One region of the Acidovorax temperans genome, then DNA from elsewhere that is predicted to be linked to it. Evidence: riboswitches for the same ligand, from Rfam matches in the RefSeq annotation. Region 1 holds a riboswitch; each other region holds the start of a gene.
The links. A riboswitch is a leader RNA that binds a small molecule or an ion and turns the genes downstream of it on or off. The one in region 1 is predicted to bind glycine.
Positions count from the first base shown of each region.

Region 1 (7,875 bases):
ACCAAGGCCTTGTCTTGTTCGCCTTCGGCGGTGCCGCTTCGGGCTGCGCGGATGGCTGCTTCCGACAAACCAGCACCTTTACCGATCAGGGTGTGTGCAGACAAGCAGTACTGGCAAGCGTTGGTTTGGCCCACGGCCAATGCGATCAACTCGCGCTGGGCGGCGCTCAAGCGGCCTTTGCTCAGTGCGTCGGAGAAAGCCAGGTAGCCGTTCAGGGCGGCTGGAGCCTGGGCGAAGGTGGCAAACAGGTTGGGTACCATGCCGAGCTTGGCCTTGACGCCGTTGAGGGTGGCTTGGGTGGTGGCGTCGGCTTGGGCAAGTGATACAGGTGCGATACGTGTCATGGTGAAACTCTCGTTTTGAATGGCTGTGCGACATGCACCAGTGAATTGTGCGATACGTATAATCACTGAAAGTACAAGAAAGCATACCCAAAGTATCAAGCGCCGCCATGGACCGACTTTCACCTTTGTTTGCCCGCTCGGTGCCCAGCGCACGCGTGTTCTATTCGGGCAACCTGTGCCAGATCTCCGCCTTTGAGGCCGAAGCTCATGTGGGCCATGTGCATTTGATGCGCAGGGGCACCATGAGCGTGATCGACCGGCATGGGCGCGCCAGCAGGGTTGAAGAGCCCAGTTTGTTGTTTTTCCCGCAGAGTTCTGCCCACCGGCTGGTGCCCGATAGCGCCGACGGTGTTGACCTGGTGTGTGCGTCTGTCGATCTGGGCGACGAGGCCCGAGGCGCGCTGATCTCTGCCATGCCCGAGGTGCTGGTGATTCCGCTGAACCAGTCGTCCAGTCTTTCACCCGCGTTGGACCTGTTGTTCCAGGAAGCCTTTGACGAAAAGTGTGGTCGGCAAGCTGCGCTGGACCTGTTGATGGAATACCTGCTCATCTTGTTGCTGCGCCACCTGCTTGACATTTCATCGGTCACCACCGGCATCCTGGCGGCGCTGGGCGACCCACGTTTGTCCAAAGCGGTCACGTCCATGCACGACCGGCCCGGCCATGCATGGACGCTGGAATCGTTGGCCGAAACCGCAGGCATGTCGCGCGCACGCTTTGCCAATCACTTTCGAGAGGTGTCGGGCCTGACCGCGCTCGACTACCTCACGGCCTGGCGCATCACAGTAGTCAAGGGTTTGCTCAAACGAGGCAAGCCGCTCAAGTCCATTGCGCCCATGGTGGGTTACGCCAGCGCTGTAGCGCTTACCCGCGCTTTCACCCACCGCGTCGGCATGCCGCCACTTGCCTGGCTGCAAACGCACACCGATCAGGACTGAGGCTGCCCCATGCCAGTTGCCATGCGGGTTTGATGCATGCCTGCGGCCACGACGGACACACCGCAATGCTGCTGGCTGCGGCCGAACATATTGCAAAGTCCACCACGTTTGATGGCACGCTGAATTTGATCTTTCAGCCCGCTGAAGAAAGCTTGGGGGGGCGCGCAAGATGATTGAAGACGGCCTGTTTGACCGCTTCCCCTGCGACGCAATCTTTGCCATGCACAACCTGCCGGGCTTTCGGCCAGGTCAGTTGTTATTGCGCGAAGGCGCAACCATGGCGTCCAGCGAAAACATTCTGGTGCACATTGAAGGTAAAGGCGGCCATGGTGCCATGCCGCACCAGAGTGCTGACCCGGTCGTTGCGGGTTCGGCAATTGTCATGGCGCTACAAACCATCGTTTCACGCAACGTACCCCCACTGCACATGGCCGTGATCACGGTCGGCTCTTTTCAGTCGGGTGTGGTCAACAACGTCATCCCCCAAAACGCCACGTTAAAGCTTAGCGTACGGGCGCTGGATCGGGATGTGCGAGAGTTGTTGCGCAATCGCATTGTGGAGCTCGTTGAGTTACAGGCGAAAAGTTTTGGCGTGACCGCAAAAGTCGAGTTTTTGCCCGGTTACCCGGTGCTGGTCAATACCCCTATTGAGACGGGAATAGCCCGCGAAGTGGCGGTGGCGTTGGTAGGCGCAGATAACGTGGTGCTCCAAACTGAACCGCTCACCGCCAGTGAAGACTTCGCCTACATGCTCGACAAAGTGCCAGGCAGCTATCTATTCATCGGGAATGGCGATGCAACTAACGGAGGTCACGGGGCCTGCATGGTGCACAACCCCAATTACGATTTTGAAGACCGCAACATACCTGTGGGTGCTGCGTTCTGGGTCGCGTTGACTGAGCGCTTTCTGGCGTAGTTTTTTTATGAAATTCAGATCGGGAGAGATCGCGTTAAATCGCGACGCCGAAGGAGCAACCACCCCGGAAACTCTCAGGCAAAAGGACCGGTTTGAATCGTTGATATCTCTGAAGAGTTGCTGGTCTTAGTCACCCGGCACACCGCAGGAGCAAGTGGTTGCATTGAACACGATGGACCACGAATCTCTCAGGTTCTAAACAGAGGGGGTGCACCAGCCATGCACAGGGCTTGTTGGTGCTCAACACTTTGACGTTTTTGAAAGCTCATTCACTATGAAAACAATCGCAGTTATTGGCGGCGGCATCACGGGCGTCACAACAGCTTATGCCTTGGCAAAACGCGGCTTTTCCGTTACCTTGTTTGAACGCCATCGCTATGCTGCGATGGAAACATCATTCGCAAACGGAGGGCAACTCTCTGCATCTAATGCAGAAGTTTGGACGCATTGGTCCACCATCCTCAAAGGGCTAAAGTGGATGCTCAAAAGTGATGCGCCGCTGCTGGTCAACCCAGCACCTACGTGGCACAAACTCTCCTGGTTTGCAGAGTTCATTGCTGCGATGCCCCATTACGAGCGCAACACGGTTGAGACAGCTCGCTTAGCAGTCGCAGCCCGCAAACACTTGTTTACTTGGGCGCAGGAAGAAGGCATTGATTTCGACCTGAAGAAGGAAGGCATCCTGCACATTTACCGTGACAAAAAAGGGTTCGACCATGCAGGCAAAGTGTCAGTCATGCTGGCCAAGGGGGGCCTACCTCGCTATGCCGTGACCCCAGCTGAAATGAAAGCCATCGAGCCGACATTGGCAGGCACCTACTACGGTGGCTACTTCACTGAGAGCGATTCCACGGGAGACATTCACAAATTCACCAATGGACTAGCAAATGCGGCATCACGACTCGGCGTGCACACGCTGTATGGTCAAGATGTGACGTCGATTCAAAGCGATGGCCAACAAGCTGTCATCACCGTGACACAACAAGACGCCACCCCAAGCCTGCATACCTTTGATAGCGTGGTGGTGTGTGCAGGAGTGGGCAGCCGTGACTTTGCAGCTCAGCTAGGCGATCGCGTGAACATCTACCCCGTCAAAGGCTACTCCATCACCGTCAACTTGAACGATGAAGAAAGTCAATTGGGTGCCCCCACCGTGAGCTTACTGGATGACGAAACCAAGTTGGTCACCAGCCGCTTAGGCCTCAACCGTTTCCGCGTTGCAGGCACTGCCGAATTCAATGGCGTGAACCGTGACATTCGCGCAGACCGCATCCGCCCATTGATTGAATGGGTGGAACAATGTTTTCCCCGCGTTAACACACGCTCTGTAGTGCCTTGGGCAGGCTTGCGCCCTATGATGCCCAACATGATGCCTCGGGTGGGTCAAGGTAGAACTCCCAATGTTTTTTACAACACCGGGCATGGGCACTTGGGTTGGACGTTATCAGCCGTGACAGCTGAGCTGGTGTCAGACACCATCGTCAAAGCTGCAGCAAAGAAATCAGGATATTCAATGAACTTGCATGCAGTTGCTGCTGGCAACATTTAGAGTTCAAAATAATAAGCAGTAGGGGTCTTGCGGCTCTCTACTGCTTTTTTTCTTAACTTAGTTGGTGATTTTCTAAAAAATTAAACAACCTCATCATTGGTTATAGTTTTTTAACATTCAAGCCCGCCAAGCCGGCAGTTGCCAGTTGCGCCACAGTGCCAGTGCGCGAAGGCACACAGTAACAAATAAGCACCCCAGTAAGGCCATCCAGTCTGGAGCATCTAATGTCCAAAGGACCACGTAAGTCCAGCCACCAGCAAAAGAACACACCGCGTAGGGGCGGTGGTCTTTGAAAGCCGTGGGAATTTCATTGCAAACCATGTCACGCAGCACACCACCAAAAACACCCGTGATCAGGCCCATTAAGACGGCGACTACTGGCGGCATGAGTGACTGCAAGGCGAGGTGAACTCCCGTCGCAGTAAATAGTCCCAAGCCCAGCGCGTCGGGCCAGAGTATTGTTCTTTCAGTTACTTCAAAATGCCGCTGTCGCATGAAGACCATAGCAAATACGCACAAGGCCAATACGCCCCAAAGCATTTCGGTATGTTGCACCCAAAAAAACGGGCGTTGATCAAGCAGCAAGTCGCGCAAGGTGCCACCTCCAAAAGCTGCCAGAAAAGCCACAACACAAATGCCCACCGCATCGAGCTTTTTACCCGCAGCTTTCATCAGTCCAGACAACGCAAATGCAGCGGTCGCTAACAACTCGACTATCAAATGTAGGGTGTCCCCCCATGATTGAAGTAAATACATTGAAAATTTATGTCACCAATTTAAAGTTTTCATAGCTAAAGCAAATTCAATCGCACTGTAAATTCCACGTTTTTAATTTTATAGGCTACTGGTCTACAACAGTTCGACTTTAAAAATTGAGCTCGAATAATTAGGGCTGTCACAGTTCGATGTCAGTGCATGGTCTCAAAAAAATTTTTTTGATTCGCGCACTAAGCAAAGCGTCTAAGGATGTCCTGAACAACTCGGATTAGTAAGTGCTACCGGTCCGTTTTTTTAGATGGCGCAATTGCAGCCGTTTTGCTCGCGTCTTCGCGCCATTTCTCACGCCATTTCTGGTCATTCGCGCCGCTTTTGCGGCCTCTGGCCTGTTTGCAGACGCACTCATCCCTGCGCCGCCAGCAGTTGGTGGCGCACCATCCACAGGTTCGATAGTGCAAACAGCGTCTTGAGCTGCAACGTGTTCTTCTTGAGCCCCCGGTAACGCACCTTGGTATAGCCAAACTGTCGTTTGATCACCCTGAAGGGGTGTTCCACCTTGGCCCGGATGCTGGCCTTGATCTTCTCCACTTGGTCTATGAGCGCATCAACGGGGTTGTTCTCTTTGTCCAGCTCTTTGCGTTTGCCTGGGCGCATCGCCACATGCCAAGTGACGTCTTTGCTGGCATCGGGGCGCTTGTGTGCGCCTTGGTAGCCCGCATCCCCAAAGACGTCTGTCTCCTGACCATGGAGCAAACTGTTGCCTTCCACCACATCAGACACGTTGCCCGAGGTGCCGATGACGGTGTGCACCAGCCCAGAGTCCGCGTCCACGCCGATATGGGCCTTCATGCCAAAGTGCCACTCGTTGCCCTTTTGGCTGGAGTGCATCTCTGGATCGCGCTTTCTGCCCTTGTTCTTGGTGGAACTCGGTGCTGCAATCAAGGTGGCATCCACGGCTGTTCCGGCCTTGAGCAGCAAGCCCTGGGCTGCCAGCAGATCATTGACGGTGGCCAGAATCTGATCGGCCAGCTTATGTTTCTCCAGCCGATGGCGAAACCTCAGGATGGTGCTCTCATCCGGTATTCGTCCATGGGCATCGAGCTGGGCAAACTCTCGGTAGATCGGGGTGTCAAAGAAGGCTTCTTCCATCGCCAGATCTGACAGGGTGAACCACTGTTGCATGCAGTGGATGCGCAGCATGGTCTCCAGTGCAAAGGGTGGGCGACCGTTCTTGCCTTCGGGGTAATACGGCGTGATGAGCTCGACCAACGCAGCCCAGGGAACCACCAGATCCATCTGGGCAAGAAGCTCCTGCTTGCGGGTCTTCTTGGTACTCAGGCTCAGATCAAGGCTGCTTTGCTTCATGGCCGTGAGATTGCCATCGCCTGCTGACTCCTACCAAACATCGGGGGAAGTTTTGCAGGATTTCCCTAACTTTTCCCCTGCTTGTTTAAAGCGCCAATTGCAAAATCTACTCCTGCGCTGGAAATTGACCTGCTTATTCAACTCCAATAAGTTGATCAACTCAATGCTGAACCGTCCAGAATCTGGACGCCCCTCCCATGTAGCTTTGAACTTCCACAGGTTTTAGTTCGCTTGCTATTCGTAACGTGTAACGTTTGGGAAGTAAGATGGCTCACAAACGTAGCAAAAGTGCACTAAACCTTGGAAAAGTTGCGAAACACAACTTTTGACCCAATTACACGAAATATTACACGTTTATCAAAAACACCAATAAGTCATTGATTCATATGGGATTTTGACGAGCCTGTTTTTCTGTTAATCAGAGGTTCTCTGGTTAAAACTTAGCTCATTATTTAGACCAATTTTTCTCAGTCATTGCACGTTTTATTACACGGTCGATGACCAAAAGCAAGCTGCATAAATCGATCTGTACAAAGTGCTACTCACTCCAACTCATACTATAGAAATTGTCTACCGTTATGGGGTAACGCCAGCCATCGGGGGCCTTAAGAGTGAAGTCCGGAGCAGCCAGCCAAAATCACAGATTGGGGTATCTAGAAGCATGGTTTTTGTTCATTTAGCACACACGTTTCAAGTGGTACTTGGAGGTGCCAGTTTGTCTTGAGTTTTGAGGTCAAAGTCCGTTGCATCGTGACGTTCGTGTAGTTGATCTGAAAGCTTGCCCCAAGTACGGTTGACCTTTCGACCACGCTGGACGGCAGGGCGTTGAAGAACTTCATTAGCCCATCGCCTTAAATTCTTGTAGCTCTCAACTTGCAGAAACTCTCCCGCGCCATAGGCCTCACCCAACACTAAGTTGCCATACCAGGGGTCTCCTCGTTTTCAGTGCAATAAGTGACGGTACGAAAAGCTAGCACTGGCGCGGAGGTGGTGTTGGTAGATCGTTGATTTGATTGACTTTCCTGTTCACTTTCAAATCTGCGATTCGTGGCGTCAAACCGTGGTCGGTTTCATCCATTGGTGCCAGTTATCGATGCATTTGGCCGCGAAGGCAGGATTTGGTCAGCATAGCGGTCAACCGGGAAGCGAAACACACCCCGCAAGTTGATGCTCTCCAGCCTGGTGGGCGCAATCTTCCCGATCAGTTCCGGTGGAATGACCTGGCGGCGGTTCGACCAGCGATCCAGGACCGCCTGCATCTGTGAGGTATTCCACGCCATCACGATGTTGGCCATCAGGCTCAACGCATCGGCCACAGCCTGCATTTCATCGACACGTTTGGCCTGCGCCGGGCTGATCCGGCCGGTATAAATGGCGCGCTTGAGGGCGTTAACAGCCTCGCCCCGATTGAGCACCCGGCGCAACTCGTTCCTGAAAGCGTCCTTGACAAAGTAGTCAGCCAAAAACGCCGTACGCAGCAACCGCCCCAATTGCACGCCAGCCTCATAGATTGGATCGCCCTGGGCGGCAGAACCGAACCGCGCAAGAGCTGCCACCGCACTGGCATGTCCGCTCATGACCGAGGCTGCCAGGTGCACCAGACTATCCCAATGCTTTTCGATCAAAGCGACGTCGACATTGGCTTCGCACACCGCAGCGATTTCTGCGGGCACTTTGGTGCCGCGTGGCACAAAGAGGTGGCGCTGTTTGAGTTCCTTCAACCGCGGGCAAAGATCAAAACCAAGCAAACGGGCATGTGACATGGCAAAGTCGGTGTAGCCATGGGTATCCACAGCAAGCTGGCTTGTCTCCAGCTTTTCTTGGCGGATGACACCTTCAATGGCCACGCCCGCCTGGCGCTCATTGAGCACAAAGGGCTGCGCATGGAAGATGCCCCACCGGTCTTTTACATGGGAGTAGATTCCAATGGAAGGTGTGTTGCGCCGAGGATCAAGCCGGGCTTGCCACACCCGTTTGGTGGTCTCCATGCTCATCATGTCAGAAGATGCCAAATCGGACCGCCCCCAGGTGGCGGCAATCGGGTGT
Region 1 covers NZ_CP117193.1:4,266,417-4,274,291, forward strand. The annotation lists gene PQV96_RS20050 (carboxymuconolactone decarboxylase family protein) at 1-344, opposite strand, end outside; gene PQV96_RS20055 (AraC family transcriptional regulator) at 452-1,282, shown strand; partial or broken gene PQV96_RS20060 (amidohydrolase) at 1,285-2,198, shown strand; glycine riboswitch at 2,209-2,298, shown strand; glycine riboswitch at 2,299-2,411, shown strand; gene PQV96_RS20065 (D-amino acid dehydrogenase) at 2,473-3,747, shown strand; gene PQV96_RS20070 (trimeric intracellular cation channel family protein) at 3,865-4,503, opposite strand; gene PQV96_RS20075 (IS5 family transposase) at 4,867-5,829, opposite strand; gene PQV96_RS20085 (Tn3-like element IS1071 family transposase) at 6,900-7,875, opposite strand, start outside.

Region 2 (7,875 bases), 1.9 Mb from region 1:
CGAAGGCATGCAGGACTACATTGCGCGCCCGCTGATCCTCGCCGTCATCGTGGTGGCCGCCAAGCTGCTGCTGGACTGGTTCTTTGCTACCGAACGCGGCCTGGCCATTCGCGCCACCGGGTCGAATGCCCGCATGGCCCGCGCGCAGGGCGTGAACACCGGCGCCATGCTGCTGCTGGGCATGGCCATCTCCAACGGGCTGGTGGGCCTGGCCGGTGCGCTGTTTGCGCAAACGCAGGGCGGCTCGGACATTTCCATGGGCATCGGCACCATCGTCATCGGCCTGGCTGCCGTGATCGTGGGCGAGAGCATCCTGCCCTCGCGCCGCCTGATCTATGCCACGCTGGCGGTCATCATCGGCGCCATCGCCTACCGCTTCTTCATTGCTCTGGCGCTCAACAGCGACTTCATCGGCCTCAAGGCACAAGACCTGAACCTGGTCACCGCCGTGCTGGTGGCCGTGGCGCTGGTGATTCCGCAGCTCAAGCGCAAGTTCGCCAAGCGCAAGCCGTCCTGAACCCGCGCACCGAAAGAGCCCCATGCTGAGCGCCCAACACCTCGAAATCACCTTCAACCCCGGCACGCCGATCGAAACGCGCGCACTGCGCGGCATGTCGCTGGACATCCCGGCCGGGCAGTTCGTCACCGTCATTGGCTCCAATGGCGCCGGCAAGTCCACCTTTTTGAACGCCATTTCGGGCGATCAGACAGTGGACAGCGGCCGCATCGCCATCGATGGCGTGGACGTCACCCGTATGCCCGTGTGGGCCCGTGCCGAGCGCGTGGCCCGCGTGTTCCAGGACCCGATGGCGGGCACCTGCGAAGACCTCACCATCGAAGAAAACATGGCACTGGCCCAGCGCCGCGGCACGTTCCGCAACCTGGGCCGCGCCGTCAAGGCATCGATGCGCGAGGGCTTTCGCGAGCGCCTGGCCACACTGGGCCTGGGGCTGGAAAACCGCCTGACTGACCGGATTGGCCTGCTCTCGGGCGGCCAGCGCCAGGCCGTGAGCCTGCTGATGGCAGCGCTGCAGCCCTCGCGCATCCTGCTGCTTGACGAGCACACCGCCGCACTCGACCCGCGCACCGCTGACTTCGTGCTGCGGCTGACCGAACGCATCGTGGCCGAAAGCCAGCTGACCACCATGATGGTCACGCACAGCATGCGCCAGGCGCTGGATGTGGGCGACCGCACGGTGATGCTGCACCAGGGCCAGGTGGTGCTGGATGTGTCGGGCGAAGAGCGCAAGCGCCTGGATGTGCCCGACCTGCTGCAGATGTTCGAGAAGGTGCGCGGCGAAAAGCTGGCCGACGACGCACTGCTGCTGGGCTGACAGCAGCCAGCCGCTCCACCAAGACGCTACTGAATTAATAGCTGCTGGCGCTTACTACATAAGCGCCAGCAGCTATTTTTGTTCATAACGCCCCCATTACACGCCCAACGGTAGATCCGCCTTTTTCAGCGTGCGCAGCACAAAGCTGGAACGGCTGTGGCGAATGCCTTTGATCTTGTAGAGCTTCTCACGCAGCAGGCGCTCGTAGTCGCGCGTGTCTTTCACCACGATGCGCAGCAGGTAGTCGTAGTCGCCCGATACCAGGTGCGCCTCGATCACCTCCGGGATGCTGGCCAGCGTCTCACCAAACTTCTCCAGCGTGTTGTCTGAATGGCTGTCGAGCGTGACCTGTACCAGCACCGTATCGGCCAAATCGAGCGCCTGCGGGTTGATACGCACCGTGTAGCCCTGGATCACCCCGGCTTCCTCCATCTTCTTGATGCGCCCCCAGCAAGGCGAAGGGCTCAGCCCCACGGCCTGCCCAATCTCTTGCAGGCTGGCTCGGGCATCGGCCTGCAATACAGCGAGAATTTTTCGGTCAATCTTGTCCATGGCAGCCATTATTCCGCCACGGACACCAAATCAGAAGATATTTCTGTTTTATTCAAAATTTGAAGACAAAACAGAAAACAAAACCGGGGCGCGGTCTGCATACTCACTGCATCAAGGCGCTCTTACCGGAGCCGCCCCAACTGCCAAGGCCCCGGCTGGTTACCGCCAGCACGGGGCGCTTGCCATTCAGGGCCCCACAACAGCTATGGGCAGACTGCGCAGTTGCCCAGGCGACTGATAAGCACACTTACCAGCACAAACCCCGATGCTCTGGCGCGACGGAGGCCAACATAATGGAATTGAACCGGCGCGCCACCGTGGCTGCGCCCCACCACAGGAGACACCATGCAATTGACCAAACTCGTCGTCGGCCTGAGCCTTGCTTTGGGCTTTGTTGCCACAGCGGCCGCGCAGACCACCATGCGCATCAGCATCTCTGTCGCCCAGAACTCGCACCAGGGCGTGGCCATCGACACGTTTGCCAAGGAAGTGGAAAAGCGCACGGGCGGCCGCTACAAGGTTCAGACCTTCTACAACGGCGCACTGGGCGGTGAGCGCGAATCCATCGAAGCCGTGCAGTTGGGCACGCAAGAGCTGGCCTTCAGCTCCAGTGGCCCCATCCCCAACTTTGTGCCCGAGACCAAAATCCTCGACGTACCCTTCCTCTTCCGCGACAAGGCCCATGCCCGCGCGGTGCTCGATGGCCCCATCGGCCAAGAGCTGCTGGCCAAGTTCGACGCCAAGGGCTTCAAGGCCCTGGCCTGGGCAGAAAACGGCTTCCGTCACATGACGAACAGCAAGCGTTCGGTAAACGGCCCTGAAGACCTCAAGGGCCTGAAGATGCGCACCATGGAGAACCCCGTGCACATCGCCGCCTACAAGGGTTTTGGCATCATCACCACGCCCATGGCCTTCCCTGAAGTGTTCACTGCTCTGCAACAAGGCACCGTGGACGGCCAGGAGAACCCCCTGCCCGTGATCATCTCGGCCAAGTTCGACCAGGTGCAAAAGCACTTGACGCTGACGGGCCACGTCTACTCGCCCTGCATCTTCGTGATGAACAAGGCCGCGTTTGACAAGCTCAGCGCTGCAGACAAGCAGGCCTTCATCGACGCCGCCAAGGAAGGCACCAAGGCCAACCGCGCCCGTGTGGACGAAGACGACGCCAAGGGCGTGGCCGACCTGCGCGCCAAGGGCATGACCGTGGTGGACAACCCCGACAAGTCCAAGTTTGTGGCAGCCCTGGCCCCAGTGAATGCCGAGTTTGAAAAGCAATTCGGCAAGGCCACACTCGACAAGATCCGTGCCGTGAAGTAATCGCATGGAATCTTCGCGTTCGCTACACAAATCATAGCTAGTACCGCCCGTTGGCATTGCGCCAACGGGCTTTTTCGTTCATGAAAAAAACTTTTCTTCAATTAGAGCGGTGGACCACCGGCGCAGCCATGGCAGCGGCCTGCCTGATGCTGGCCATCGCCTCGTCGCTGGGCATGTTCCAGATCCTGATGCGCTTTGTGTTGGAGCAGCCTGCCGAGTGGACCGAGGTGCTCATCCGCTTCAGCCTGATCTGGATGGTGTTTCTGGCCATTCCCGCAGCCTTTCGCCAGGGGGCGATGGTGAGCGTGGACGTCCTCTACCGCTGGAGCCCGCCAGCCCTGCGCCGCGTGCTGGATGCGGTGGTGAGCCTGGCCGCACTGGCACTGATTGCGGTGATCGTCTGGTTTGGCTGGGACTACGCCAAGCGCGGCGGTGTGCAGACCATGGCGGGGCTGGAATCGGTGTCCATGTTCTGGGCCTATTTGGCGCTGCCCGTGGGTGGGCTGTTCAGCGCCGTAGGAATCATCGGCAACTGGGTTGACCCCCAACGCCAGGAACTGGAGACAGCGCAATGACCACCACCATGCTTTTCACCATGGTGTTGTGCTTTGCACTCACCGTCTCGGTGGCCGTGTCCATCGGGCTTGCGTCCATTCTGGGCATTCAGGTATCCAACGCCAACATGCTGATCTCGGTGAAGGAAATGTTCGCCTCGATCAACAAGTTTCCGCTGGCGGCCATTCCATTCTTCATCCTCGCAGGCAACCTGATGGAAACCGGCGGTATCTCACGCCGCCTGGTGGAATTTGCCAAGAGCATTGTGGGCGGCGTGCAAGGCGGCCTGCCCATGACCTGCGTGCTCACCTGCATGATCTTTGCGGCGGTGTCGGGCTCGTCGGTGGCCACCACGTTTGCGATTGGCGCCATTTTGATTCCTGCGCTCATCAAGCACGGCTACCCCACCAGCTACGCAGCAGCCCTGCAGGCCACCAGTGCCGAGCTGGGCGTGATCATTCCACCCTCCATCCCCATGATTCTTTACGGCGTGAGCGCCGAAGTGTCGATTGGCGAGCTGTTCATCGCGGGCTTTGGCCCCGGCATCCTCATCAGCCTGGCGCTGATGGCGTTTGTGTGGGTGTACTGCAAGATCAAAGGCTGGGGCAAGAACGATGGAGATGGGCGCCTGTCCTTTGGCAAGGCCACCTTGCAGGCGGGCTGGGCGCTGCTGATGCCCGTCATCATCCTGGGCGGCATCTATGGCGGCGTGTTCACCCCCACCGAAGCCTCGGCCGTGGCGGTGTTCTATGCACTCCTCGTGGGCGTGGTGATCTACCGCGAGATCAAGGTCAAAGACCTGTACGCCATCCTGCGCAAGTCGGCTCTCTCGTCGGCCGTGATCATGTTCATCATTGCCAACGCCGGGCTGTTCGCCTTCCTCATCACGCGCGCAGGTGTGCCCGATGCGATTGGCCGCTGGCTTGAAGCCGTGCTGCAGTCGCCCACCATGTTCCTGCTGGGGGTGAATGCTGCGCTGTTCATCATCGGCATGTTCATCGAGACCAGCGCCGCCATCATCGTGCTGGCGCCCATCCTTGCGCCGGTGGCGATGCACTTTGGTGTGGACCCGGTGCACTTCGGGCTCATCATGGTGGTGAATCTGGCGCTGGGCATGATCACGCCGCCCTTCGGCGTGAACTTGTTTGCGGCCTGCACGGTGGCCAGGATTTCGCTCGATCGCATCGTCGGCCACCTGCTGCCGTTCGTGGGCGTGATCCTGGTGTGCCTGCTGGTCATCACCTATGTGCCATCGATCTCGTTAGGGCTGCGCGACCTGGTCTACGCAAAGTAGGCTTACAATCGCGGCCGTCAGGAGAGAGTGCCCCACCTTCGATGAAGGCAGCGCGGCACCGCCGAAGGCGCAGGCAGCAGCCGAACGCTCAGGCAAAAGGACTGACAACCGCCCGCAGTGATGCGGGCGTTCCCTTGCTGGAGAGAGATGGCTCGCACAGTGCGTGATGAAGCCATCCACCGAAGGAGCAAACCGCACGGCCAGCCAAGGCGCTGCGGTGAATCTCTCAGGTAAAGCGGACAGCAGGGCAAATTCCGTAACCCACCGGGTTGCGGCCCCCATTTGCCCTGGAGTCATCCCATGTCCGCAGCCTCTTCCGCACCTGCCACGCCAGCCGCTCCCCTGCTCACCACACCGCTGAACGCCCTGCACATCAAACTGGGTGCCCGCATGGTGCCGTTTGCCGGTTACTCCATGCCCGTGCAGTACCCCGCTGGCCTGATGGCCGAGCACGTACACACCCGCACCGCTGCAGGCCTGTTCGACGTGTCGCACATGGGCCAGCTCAAGCTCATCGGAGCGGATGCTGCTGCCGCGTTTGAAACCCTGATGCCCGTGGACGTGATCGACCTGCCCGTGGGCAAGCAGCGTTACGGCCTGCTGCTGACCGACGAAGGCACCATCATCGACGACCTGATGTTTTTCAACCAGGGCGTGGTGGATGGCGAGCCTACGCTGTTCGTCATCGTGAATGGCGCGTGCAAGGTGGGTGACATTGCCCACATCCAGGCGCGCATCGGCCAGCGCTGCAAAGTGGTGCCCATGCCCGACCACGCGCTGCTGGCGCTGCAAGGCCCGCAGGCAGCCACGGCCCTCGCCCGCCTGGCACCCGGTGTGGAAAAGCTGGTGTTCATGACCGGTGGCGCATTCAGCATCGCAGGCTGCGACTGCTTTGTAACCCGCAGCGGCTACACCGGTGAAGACGGTTTTGAAATCTCGGTGCCCGCCGCACAGGCCGACACCCTGGCCCGCGCCCTGCTGGCCCAGCCCGAAGTCAAGCCCATTGGCCTGGGCGCTCGCAACTCGCTGCGCCTGGAAGCCGGCTTGTGCCTGTATGGCAACGACATCGACACCACCACCACGCCCCCTGAAGCTGCGCTGAACTGGGCCATTCAGAAGGTGCGCCGCACCGGTGGTGCCCGTGCAGGCGGCTTCCCCGGCGCCGACAAGGTGCTGGCCCAGATCGACAACCCCGCCACGCTGCCACGCAAGCGCGTGGGCCTGGTGGCGCTGGAGCGCGTGCCCGTGCGCGAACACACCGAACTGCAAAGCGAAGGCGGCCAGAAGATTGGCGAAGTGACCAGCGGCCTGCTGGGCCCCACCGTGAACGAACCCATCGCCATCGGCTATGTCACACCCGCCTTCGCAGCGGTGGGCACACGCGTCAACGCCATGGTGCGCGGCAAGGCCGTGCCCATGGAAGTGCGCGCCATGCCTTTCGTGCCCGCCAACTACTTCCGCGGATAAGCAGCCCAGCGCGCCCCCACCGGGCGCAGAACGGCCCGCCACAAAACGGGCCAAGCCGCTTACATTGCAGATTCCTAAACTTTTTCAATTGCTTGAGGAGCTCCCCATGACCGTCAAATTCTCCAAAGACCACGAGTGGATCAACGCTGCTGATGCCAACGCCGCTGTGGTGGGCATCACCGTGCATGCGCAAGACGCGCTGGGCGACGTGGTGTTTGTGGACCTGCCCGAAGTGGGCAAGACCTTCGCGCAAGGCGAAGTGGCTGGCGTGGTCGAGTCGGTGAAAGCCGCTGCAGACGTGTACATGCCCGTCACCGGCGAAATCGTGGAAGTGAACGAAGCCCTGCGCGCAGACCCATCCCTTGCCAACAGCGACCCGCTCAACGCTGGCTGGTTCTTCAAGGTCAAGCTGGCAGACGCTGCACAGCTCAACGACCTGATGGACGAAACCGCCTACAGCGCATTCGCTGCCAGCGCCTGATTCTTTCACTATAAAAATCATAGCTGCCAGCGCTTATTCCTGAAGCCTTCAGAGCCAAAAACCTCTGAAACAGGAACCACACAGCGCGGCAGCTTTTCTTTCACCTGCCCACCCTTGCCCGCACCATGAACGCGCCTGCCCTGCCCCTGTCTGCGCTTGAGAACGCCGCCGAATTCCTGCCCCGCCACATCGGCATCGACGCAGCGGACGAAGCCCACATGCTGTCTGTGATTGGCGAGGCCTCGCGCCGCGCGCTCATCGACTCCATCGTGCCGCGCTCCATCGCGCGCACCCAGGCCATGGACCTGCCCCCGGCTACCACCGAGGCAGCGGCGCTGGCCGAGCTCAAGGCCATCGCGGGCAAGAACAAGCTGCTCAAGAGCTTCATCGGCCAGGGCTACTACGGCACGCACACGCCGGGCGTCATCCTGCGCAACATTCTGGAGAACCCCGCCTGGTACACCGCCTACACGCCCTACCAGGCTGAAATCTCCCAAGGCCGCATGGAAGCCCTGGTCAACTTCCAGACCATGGTGTGCGACCTGACGGGCATGCCCATTGCCAATGCGTCCATGCTCGACGAAGCCACGGCGGCCGCCGAAGCGATGACGCTGGCCAGGCGCTCGGTCAAGAGCAAGAGCAACGTGTTCGTGGTGGCGGGCGATGCCCACCCCCAAACCATTGAAGTCATCCAGACCCGCGCCAAGCCCCTGGGCCTGGAAGTGCGCCTGGCCAACTCGGCCGAAGAATGGAACACCCTGCTGGACGGCGATTACTTCGCCGTGCTGGCCCAATACCCCGCCACCAGCGGCCGCATCGACGACCTGCGCGCTGATGTGGAAAAGGCGCACGCCAAGCAAGCCGCCTTCATCGTG
Region 2 covers NZ_CP117193.1:2,382,437-2,390,311, forward strand. The annotation lists gene PQV96_RS11225 (ABC transporter permease) at 1-517, shown strand, start outside; gene PQV96_RS11230 (ABC transporter ATP-binding protein) at 540-1,334, shown strand; gene PQV96_RS11235 (Lrp/AsnC family transcriptional regulator) at 1,431-1,886, opposite strand; gene PQV96_RS11240 (TRAP transporter substrate-binding protein) at 2,232-3,203, shown strand; gene PQV96_RS11245 (TRAP transporter small permease) at 3,284-3,778, shown strand; gene PQV96_RS11250 (TRAP transporter large permease) at 3,775-5,052, shown strand; glycine riboswitch at 5,061-5,166, shown strand; glycine riboswitch at 5,180-5,305, shown strand; gene gcvT (glycine cleavage system aminomethyltransferase GcvT) at 5,353-6,519, shown strand; gene gcvH (glycine cleavage system protein GcvH) at 6,626-7,000, shown strand; gene gcvP (aminomethyl-transferring glycine dehydrogenase) at 7,126-7,875, shown strand, end outside.
Region 2: it holds a riboswitch for glycine, as region 1 does, so the genes downstream of both, gcvT (glycine cleavage system aminomethyltransferase GcvT) here and PQV96_RS20065 (D-amino acid dehydrogenase) in region 1, are expected to answer to the same signal.

Region 3 (7,875 bases), 1.0 Mb from region 1:
CATCCTGGGCTATTCGCAAATCCTGCTGCGCAGCGGCGAGCTTCAGGGCAGCGCGCGCGAGGCCGTCACGACCATCCAGCAAAGCGGCCAGCACATGCACGCACTGATCGACGGCCTGCTGGACCTGGCCCGCATCGAGGCAGGCCGCCTGAGGCTGGACCCAGCGCCGCTGCCCTTCCAGGAATTCCTCTCCGAACTGGCGCGCATGGTGCAACCCCAGGCCGAGGGCAAGGGCCTCGCGTTCCGCCTCGAAACCCAGGGCCGCGTACCCGCTTGGGTGCAGGCCGACGCCAAGCGCCTGCGCCAGATCCTCATCAACCTGCTGGGCAACGCCGTGCGCTTCACCAACCGGGGTGCTGTCGTGCTGCGCGTGGACTGCCGACACGAAGTGGTGCGCTTCGAGGTGGAAGACACTGGCATCGGCATCGCACCGCAAGACCAGGAGCGCATCTTCCAGCCCTTCGAGCGCGGCAGCGCCGGACGGCGTGCCAGCGAAGCGGGAACCGGCCTGGGCCTGACCATTACCAGTCTGCTCACCAGCCTCATGGGCGGTGAGCTCACACTGCGCAGCGCCGTGGGCCAGGGCAGCACCTTCAGCGTGCGCCTGTATTTGCGCGAGATCAAGGCTCCGGTCGCACGCACCCTGCGCCACCTGCGTCCCATCGTCGGCTACCTCGACCCTCGCCGCACCTTGCTCGTGGTGGACGACCAGCCCATCCAGCGGCAGCTGCTGGCCAGCCTGCTGCTGCCGCTGGGCTTCATCATGCGCGAGGCAGCCAGCGGCCGCGAATGCCTGGAGATCTTGCAGCAGCACCGGCTCGATGCGGTACTGCTCGACATCAACATGGACGACCTCAACGGCTGGCAGACCGCGCAACTCATCCGCAGCAATGTTGGGCCTGACTTGCCGATCATCTTCGTCTCGGCTGACCCGTTCGAGAACCGACCCGAGCTGCTGGAAGCCGTTGGCTGCCAGGGTTTCGTGAGCAAGCCAGTGATCGAGTCCGAGCTGCTGGACCTGCTGGCGCGGGTCCTGCAGCTGGAGTGGGTGCACGAGAGCAACCTGCCGCACACCCCTGAAGTCCCATCGGTGAAGCGGGAGTCGGCAGACAAGTTGCCGCTGCCAGATGAACTGCGCCACCGTCTGATCGGCCTGGCTCGCATGGGCAACGCCAGTGGCTTGCGTGGCCTGCTGCGCAGCAGTGCCGAGCAGGAGCCGGCGATTGCGGAAGTGCTGCAAAGCCTGACGGTGCACGTGGACCGTTTTGATTTCTCTGCCCTGATCGAACGCCTGAAAGAAACCGAAGATGAAAGCTGAACCCGTCATGCCGCCTGCAGTCTCCAGCGTCGTGCTGGTGGTGGACGACGCGCCCGACACCCTGCGCATGCTTTGCGATGCGCTGGCAATCGAAGGCTACACCGTGCTGGTGGCGCGCGACGCCATCGAGGCGCTGGAACGTTTCGAGATGGCCGTGCCCGACGCAGTGCTGCTTGACGCCATCATGCCGGGCGAGAACGGTTTTGCTCTGTGCCGCCGCCTCAAGTCCGAACCCTCCTGGGCCCACGTACCGGTGATCTTCATGACTGGCTTGGCCGAGACTGAACAAATCGTTGAAGGGTTTGCCAGTGGCGGAGTGGACTATGTGGTCAAGCCGCTGAAGATTCCCGAGGTGCTCGCACGCTTGGCCACGCATCTGCGCAATGCGCATGTCAGCCGACTGGCTCGCGAGGCGGTGGATGTGGCCGGACTCGGTGTAGTGTTGCTCGACAGCCAGGGGCGCATCGCCTGGCGTTCGCCGCAGGCCATGCACTGGCTGGAAGAAGCGCTGGGCCCGCAGGACGACGCGACGCCGCTAAAGGGCTGGCTGCAGGCTGCCATCACGCAGGGCGAGACGCTAACCCCGCTGCCCAACGGCAGCCAGTTGCAGGCCCAATACCTAGGGCAGACCGGCCCGGGCGAGACCATGATCCTGTTGCGCCAGGGCGGTCCCGCAGTGAATGCAGCACACAAACGCCTGAGTGATGCAGTCCTCACACCGCGTGAGACTGAGGTGCTCTCCTGGCTCGCCAAGGGCAAGACCAATCGCGACATCGCCGACATCCTCGGCATGAGCCCGCGCACGGTGAACAAACACCTGGAGCACATCTTCGAGAAGCTCGGGGTGGAAACGCGAACGGCGGCAGCAGCGATCGCGAGCAGCCTGCTGCAGGACGCCTGAGCCGGGGAGTCCAGAGCTCCATCGGTCGCATCGTGCCGCTACAAGCTCAGGTTGCCCAGACCCTAGGTGCCACAGCGTCCATCTGCCATAGTGCCTGGCGCCACGCTGCACGGGCCGGGCGCAACAGTTCCAGTACCGGTTCAACCAGCGGTGCCAGTACCCGCAGCACCAGCACCTGTGGATGCGGGCTGGTAGCGCCGGCGCTGAGCCGCAAGGGATGCGCGTCGATCACCCGGCGCACAGCGTCGAGCGCGACGTCGCGGCGCTGGCGCTCGATGGGCGTACCTGCTATGAAGAAAAGCGTGGCCAGGCAGCGCTGGCCGGCCAGGCCCAGCGGGCTATTGAGCAGCCGAAGGTCGTCGGCCGCGATGCGGCCCTGCTCCAGCCAGACGCCCGGCACCTCCAGATGCTGCGTGAAGCAGCCCTCCGCAAAAGGCTGGTCTGCCGCGGGCAGGCCTAGCGCGGTGATATCCCAGCCCAGCAGTTCGGCACCTGGGGCAAGATCAAACACCGCACAGTTCTCAGCTTGGCATTGGTTATAGGCCAGGGCCTCCAGCGGCAGCCACTCCAGCCGTGCGCCAGCCTCCAGCCGGGCGTGCACGCGCTGACGGGCCGGCTCGCCCAACGAGCGGTAGAAACGGGTGGCGCCGGGTGTGGTGACGAGACCGTGCGCGCCGGGCGCCACCGAAACCTGGGTCTCCACCGTGTCGCCCCCCACCAGACCGCCCGGCGGATGGACCAGTACGTTGTGGCAAACGGTGTCGCCCTCGGGGTAGAGGCTCCGCAGCACGCGCAGCGGCCCGTCATGGCGATAGCGGGCAACGGTGCGCGCCGATTCCAAGCTGTAGTGCAGCTCCAAGCAGGCGCGCCAGCTCATGGGTATCGGGACGCCACGTTGGACGGGTACCGGATAAGTCTTAGGTGGGCGTGATAGGTCGGCATTTGGAAGACCATGCAAGTTTTGCGCCTAACTTGAGATGTGGCCGTTGTGCGCCCGGCTGGCACCGCGAGTGGCTCACTTGGGTGACAGCAGGATCTCTGTAAAAAGGAGCCAGCTCCTAGTACCCGCGTCATCATCCCTGCTTCAACATCGATGAGACATCGCTGGCGCAATGCGCAGCATTGATGGAGCTGCACTCTGTTCGAAGTCTCGAGCTTGCGTCATTGAAGCAGTCGCCCAAAGTTAATGTTCAGCCTTTGGGATAACAGAAGCGTTTCCATCCCAGTCTGCCAGCCCAAGTATCAACGGCGGGCGGAGCCCTTCATAATTACGAGTTGCCTTCGCTTGTTTGAGATGCCTATCTTTCATCATGGATAAATTCTTGCTGCGGCAGCAAGTGCTGGAGCGACTAGCCGAGGACCTGCTGGAGGTTGAAGAGGCAGTGCGAGTGGCCCATGAGGCGGCGACCCACGAAGAAAACATCGCCGAGAACAAATACGACACGTTGGGGCTCGAAGCCGCTTACCTTGCGACCGAGCCAAGCTCGACGCGCAGAAGCCATCCGCCATGCGATGGCCCATTGGCGCCAGTTCCATCCGCGCCCCTATGACGCCAATCAAGGCATACAAATCGGTGCGCTGGTTTGCTTGGTCGATGCAAACGATAAGCAGCAGCTGCAGCTTTTTCTCGGTCCGGAAGGCGGCAGTATGAAGTTGGTGAGCGGGGCTCACCTCGTTCAGGTCATTAGTAGCGAAGCACCTTTGGGCAAGGCCATGCTGGGTAAATGCGAAGGTGATGAGGTCTCGATACAGGTCTCTCCCCACCAACAGCAGTTTGAGGTGCTACGGGTTCACTGAGCCGAAAGGCTGTTTCGCACTGTAGGAGTCTTGACGGTTCAGGCAGACCGTGCAGTCCGCAAGCGGAACTTGCTGTTGGAAGCATTCCGCTAACGAACGCTATTTGCTGCGCTGTCGCTATTAGGCAGCAACAAGGTGTCGCTGGTGAGTTCACGAATCTAGCGTGTCCGCGCTCTGGCAGAGCAGGACGCAGGGGCGCATGGATGCGAGCTCGCTGTTGATGAGGTTATTTGGTGCGAACCATTGGAGTTTCTCAGAATGATTGATTGGGTTCCGGTAGCTTTCCTGACGTTCAAGGTTCTTATCTTTGGCGCCTGCATGTTTTTTGCCATCAAGTGGCATTACGACCAGGGCAAGAAGGTGATGGATAGGCGCGCCCTGATACGCAGGGGTAGCAAGTTTTTCGCCATCTTCATACTGGCGCTTGTGTGTGTTGGCCTTAACGTTCGGCCTTTCCTGGAAGCTTGGTATGGATTTGCGGCTCCCCTGACGGAAAAATATGGTCGGTTGGTATCCAGTCCTGAGACGGGCCCTCAATCAGGCAGATGCGGATCGGCGATGCCAGGTCGTTTTGAGGCCCCAACGCTGGAGCATGAAAAAATGGATCGACGCGCATGGCTGATCGGGTCGGGTTTGTGTGTTCTGGGGCGTACCGCCTTTGGAGCGCCATCGGCGCCGTCTCTTGCCATGATGGCGCGTGAGGGCGGTGTACTGCTGATTCGCCACACCAGTACCGAGCCGGGGGTGGGCGATCCGCCAGGCTTTACCTTGGGTCAATGCAGTTCACAGCGCAATTTGTCCGAAGCCGGCCGGGCTGAGGCTGTGGACATCGGTGCCTGGTTTAGGCAGCATGGGTTGGAGCCCCGGGCGGTGTTGAGCAGCCAGTGGTGCCGTTGCCAAGACACAGCCCGGCTGGCCTTTGGCCGTCATGAAGACTGGCTCGCACTGAACTCCACTTTTGCTATACAAGACCAGCAAGCGCCGCAGCTCCAGATGCTGCGCAGGCGTCTACGGCAGTTCCCCTCGGGCTCGCTGGAGGTGTGGGTCACGCACCAAGTGACCATGATCGGTCTGACGGGGGCCTACCCTGCCATGGGAGAGGGCTTCCTCGTGGACGCGGGGGGTACGCTGCAGGCTCGCGGGCTGATGCGGTCTGGCAGCTGAAGATGTTGAAGGCCTGCTTCTGAATGGCTTCGATTTTTTGTAATGCCCGTTGCGCAGCCAGTACTCCTGGCCGTCAAATGCTTTGGTCGGGCGTCTATGCATGGGGCTCTAGGGTTGTCCCCCTTTTGCTGACTGCACAGCTCTGCTAGTCTGTACACCTCGCACGAACCGGGAGAGACCGCGCATGTCGCGGCGCCGAAGGAGCAACCGCCCCGGAAACTCTCAGGCAAAAGGACCGGTTCGCTGCAACAACTCTGAAGAGTGTTTTGGCCTCGTCCGCCGAAACCGCCGCAGGAGCAAGCCCACTACGCACGCGTTGCTGGGTGAATCTCTCAGGCTCCAAACAGAGGGGGCGCCTGCCGTGCATGGTGTGCTGCAGGCCTCGTCTTCCCTCGACGTTTGGAGTATTTCCATGAAGAGTCTTGCCGTTATCGGCGGTGGTATCACTGGCGTTACCACTGCCTACGCCCTTGCCCGCCGCGGCTTCACCGTCACCTTGCTGGAGCGGCACCGCTATGCCGCGATGGAAACATCGTTTGCCAATGGTGGCCAGCTTTCTGCCTCCAATGCCGAAACCTGGACGCATCCCTCAACCCTGGTCAAAGGCTTGAAGTGGATGCTGCGCAGTGATGCGCCGTTGCTGGTCAACCCACGGCCCAGCTGGCACAAGATCTCTTGGTTCGCCGAGTTCATCGCCAGCATTCCGCGCTACGAAGCCAACACCGTCGAGACAGCCCGACTGGCCATCGCCGCGCGCGAGCACTTGTTCGTCTGGGCTGAGGCCGAGGGTATTGCGTTTGACCACCGGCGCGAAGGCATCTTGCACATCTACCGCGACCGCAAGGGCTTTGAGCACGCTGGACGCGTCTCGAAACTGCTGGCCGCCGGAGGTCTGGAGCGCCGGGCCGTGACGCCGCAGGAGATGTCGGCCATCGAGCCCACGCTGGCGGGTAGCTACTACGGCGGCTACTACACCGAGAGTGATTCCACCGGTGACATTCATCGGTTCACACAGGGCTTGGCGCAGGCTTGTGAGCGCCTGGGCGTGAACTGCCTGTACGGCCAGGACGTGCTGTCGGTGCGCAGCAACGGCAGCGAAGCCCGTATCGAACTGAAAGGGCCCGAGGGCGTCACAGAGCAGAGCTATGACGGCGTCGTGGTTTGTGCCGGTGTTGGCAGCCGTGCTTTGGCCAGCCAACTGGGCGACCGGGTGAATGTGTACCCCGTCAAGGGCTATTCCATCACCGTGAATTTGCTGGATGAGGCCAGCCGCCGAGCTGCACCCACGGTCAGCCTGCTGGACGACGAGACCAAGCTGGTGACCAGCCGTTTGGGTGAAGACCGCTTCAGGGTGGCAGGCACCGCCGAGTTCAATGGCGTCAACCGCGACATCCGCGCTGATCGCATCCGGCCGTTGGTGGACTGGGTGCAGCAGTGCTTCCCTGGAGTGTCTACCCGGCAGGTCGTGCCTTGGGCTGGTTTGCGTCCGATGATGCCTGACATGCATGCCGAAGGTAGGCCGTGGCCGCCAGGCCAACGTTTTCTACAACACCGGCCATGGACACTTGGGATGGACCCTCAGCGCTGCGACTGCAGACCTGCTGGGGGAACTGGTTGCAGGCGCTGCCGCGCCGTCCAGTGTGCGCTTGCCGGTGACCGCTGCGGCGGCCTGAGGCGGCCCCTTCTTCGGAGGTTGGAGGCCCGATGGGCTATTGGCTAGCTGGCAGAGTTGTCCCAGGATTCGCCAGCTCGCTTTGCCGAGCTTGACTTTCTTCAGGGCGGGGATGACCTTGCCCCTGTTTCGTGTATTTCTTAACCCACGATTCACGCGGCCTTTTTACGCTGTGCCTCGTACCAGCGTTGTTCGTACTGCATCGGGCTGAGGTAGCCCAGCGAGGAATGCAACCTGCGGTGATTGTAGAAGGCCATCCAGTCCATCACGCCCTGCCTGGCTTGCTCACGGGTAGCGAATTTGCACCCATGTACGCTGGCTGTTTTCAGCCGCCCCCAGAAGCTTTCCGTCGGTGCGTTGTCCCAGCAGTTGCCCTTCCTGCTCATCGATGAACGCATGCCCCAGTCCTTCAGTGCGCCCTGGACCTCGTGGCTGCAATACTGGCTGCCCCGGCCGCTATGGAATATCAGACCGGGTTGTGGCCGGCGACGCCACCACGCCATGGTCAGCGCGTCCTTGACCAGGCTGGCCTGCATGTGCGACTGCAGGCTCCAGCCCACCACCTGGCGGCTAAACAGGTCGATGACGGCGGCCAGATACAGCCAGCCTTCGTCGGTTTGGATGTAGGTGATGTCGCCACTCCAGAGCTGGTTGGGAGCTTCAGGGTTGAAGCGCCGCTGCAGCAGGTCAGGTGCCACCGGCAGGCTGTGGCGGCTGTCGGTGGTGACCACGAACTTGCGCTTCGTTTTGGCCTTGATGCCATGCTGCTGCATGAGCTTGCGAACCCGGTCTTTGCCCACCCGGATGCCTCGGGCCACAAGCTCCTTGTGCATGCGTGGCCAGCCGTATTTGCCCTTGACCTCGGCGTGGATGGCACGGATGTGCGCCAGCAGGGCTTCATCGCTGTGGAGTCGGCCATGACCATCCTCTCGCCGGCGCAGTCCGTTGAAGTACCCGCTGGCGCTGACCTCCAGCACCCCGCAGGACACGCTCACCGGGTAACGGTACTTCATTTGGTCAATC
Region 3 covers NZ_CP117193.1:795,837-803,711, forward strand. The annotation lists gene PQV96_RS03735 (hybrid sensor histidine kinase/response regulator) at 1-1,318, shown strand, start outside; gene PQV96_RS03740 (response regulator transcription factor) at 1,308-2,219, shown strand; gene PQV96_RS03745 (urease accessory protein UreD) at 2,266-3,096, opposite strand; partial or broken gene PQV96_RS03750 (GreA/GreB family elongation factor) at 3,530-4,016, shown strand; partial or broken gene PQV96_RS03755 (hypothetical protein) at 4,275-4,506, shown strand; gene PQV96_RS03760 (histidine phosphatase family protein) at 4,617-5,180, shown strand; glycine riboswitch at 5,340-5,428, shown strand; gene PQV96_RS03765 (D-amino acid dehydrogenase) at 5,593-6,900, shown strand; one part of gene PQV96_RS03770 (IS3 family transposase) at 7,005-7,875, opposite strand, start outside.
Region 3: it holds a riboswitch for glycine, as region 1 does, so the genes downstream of both, PQV96_RS03765 (D-amino acid dehydrogenase) here and PQV96_RS20065 (D-amino acid dehydrogenase) in region 1, are expected to answer to the same signal.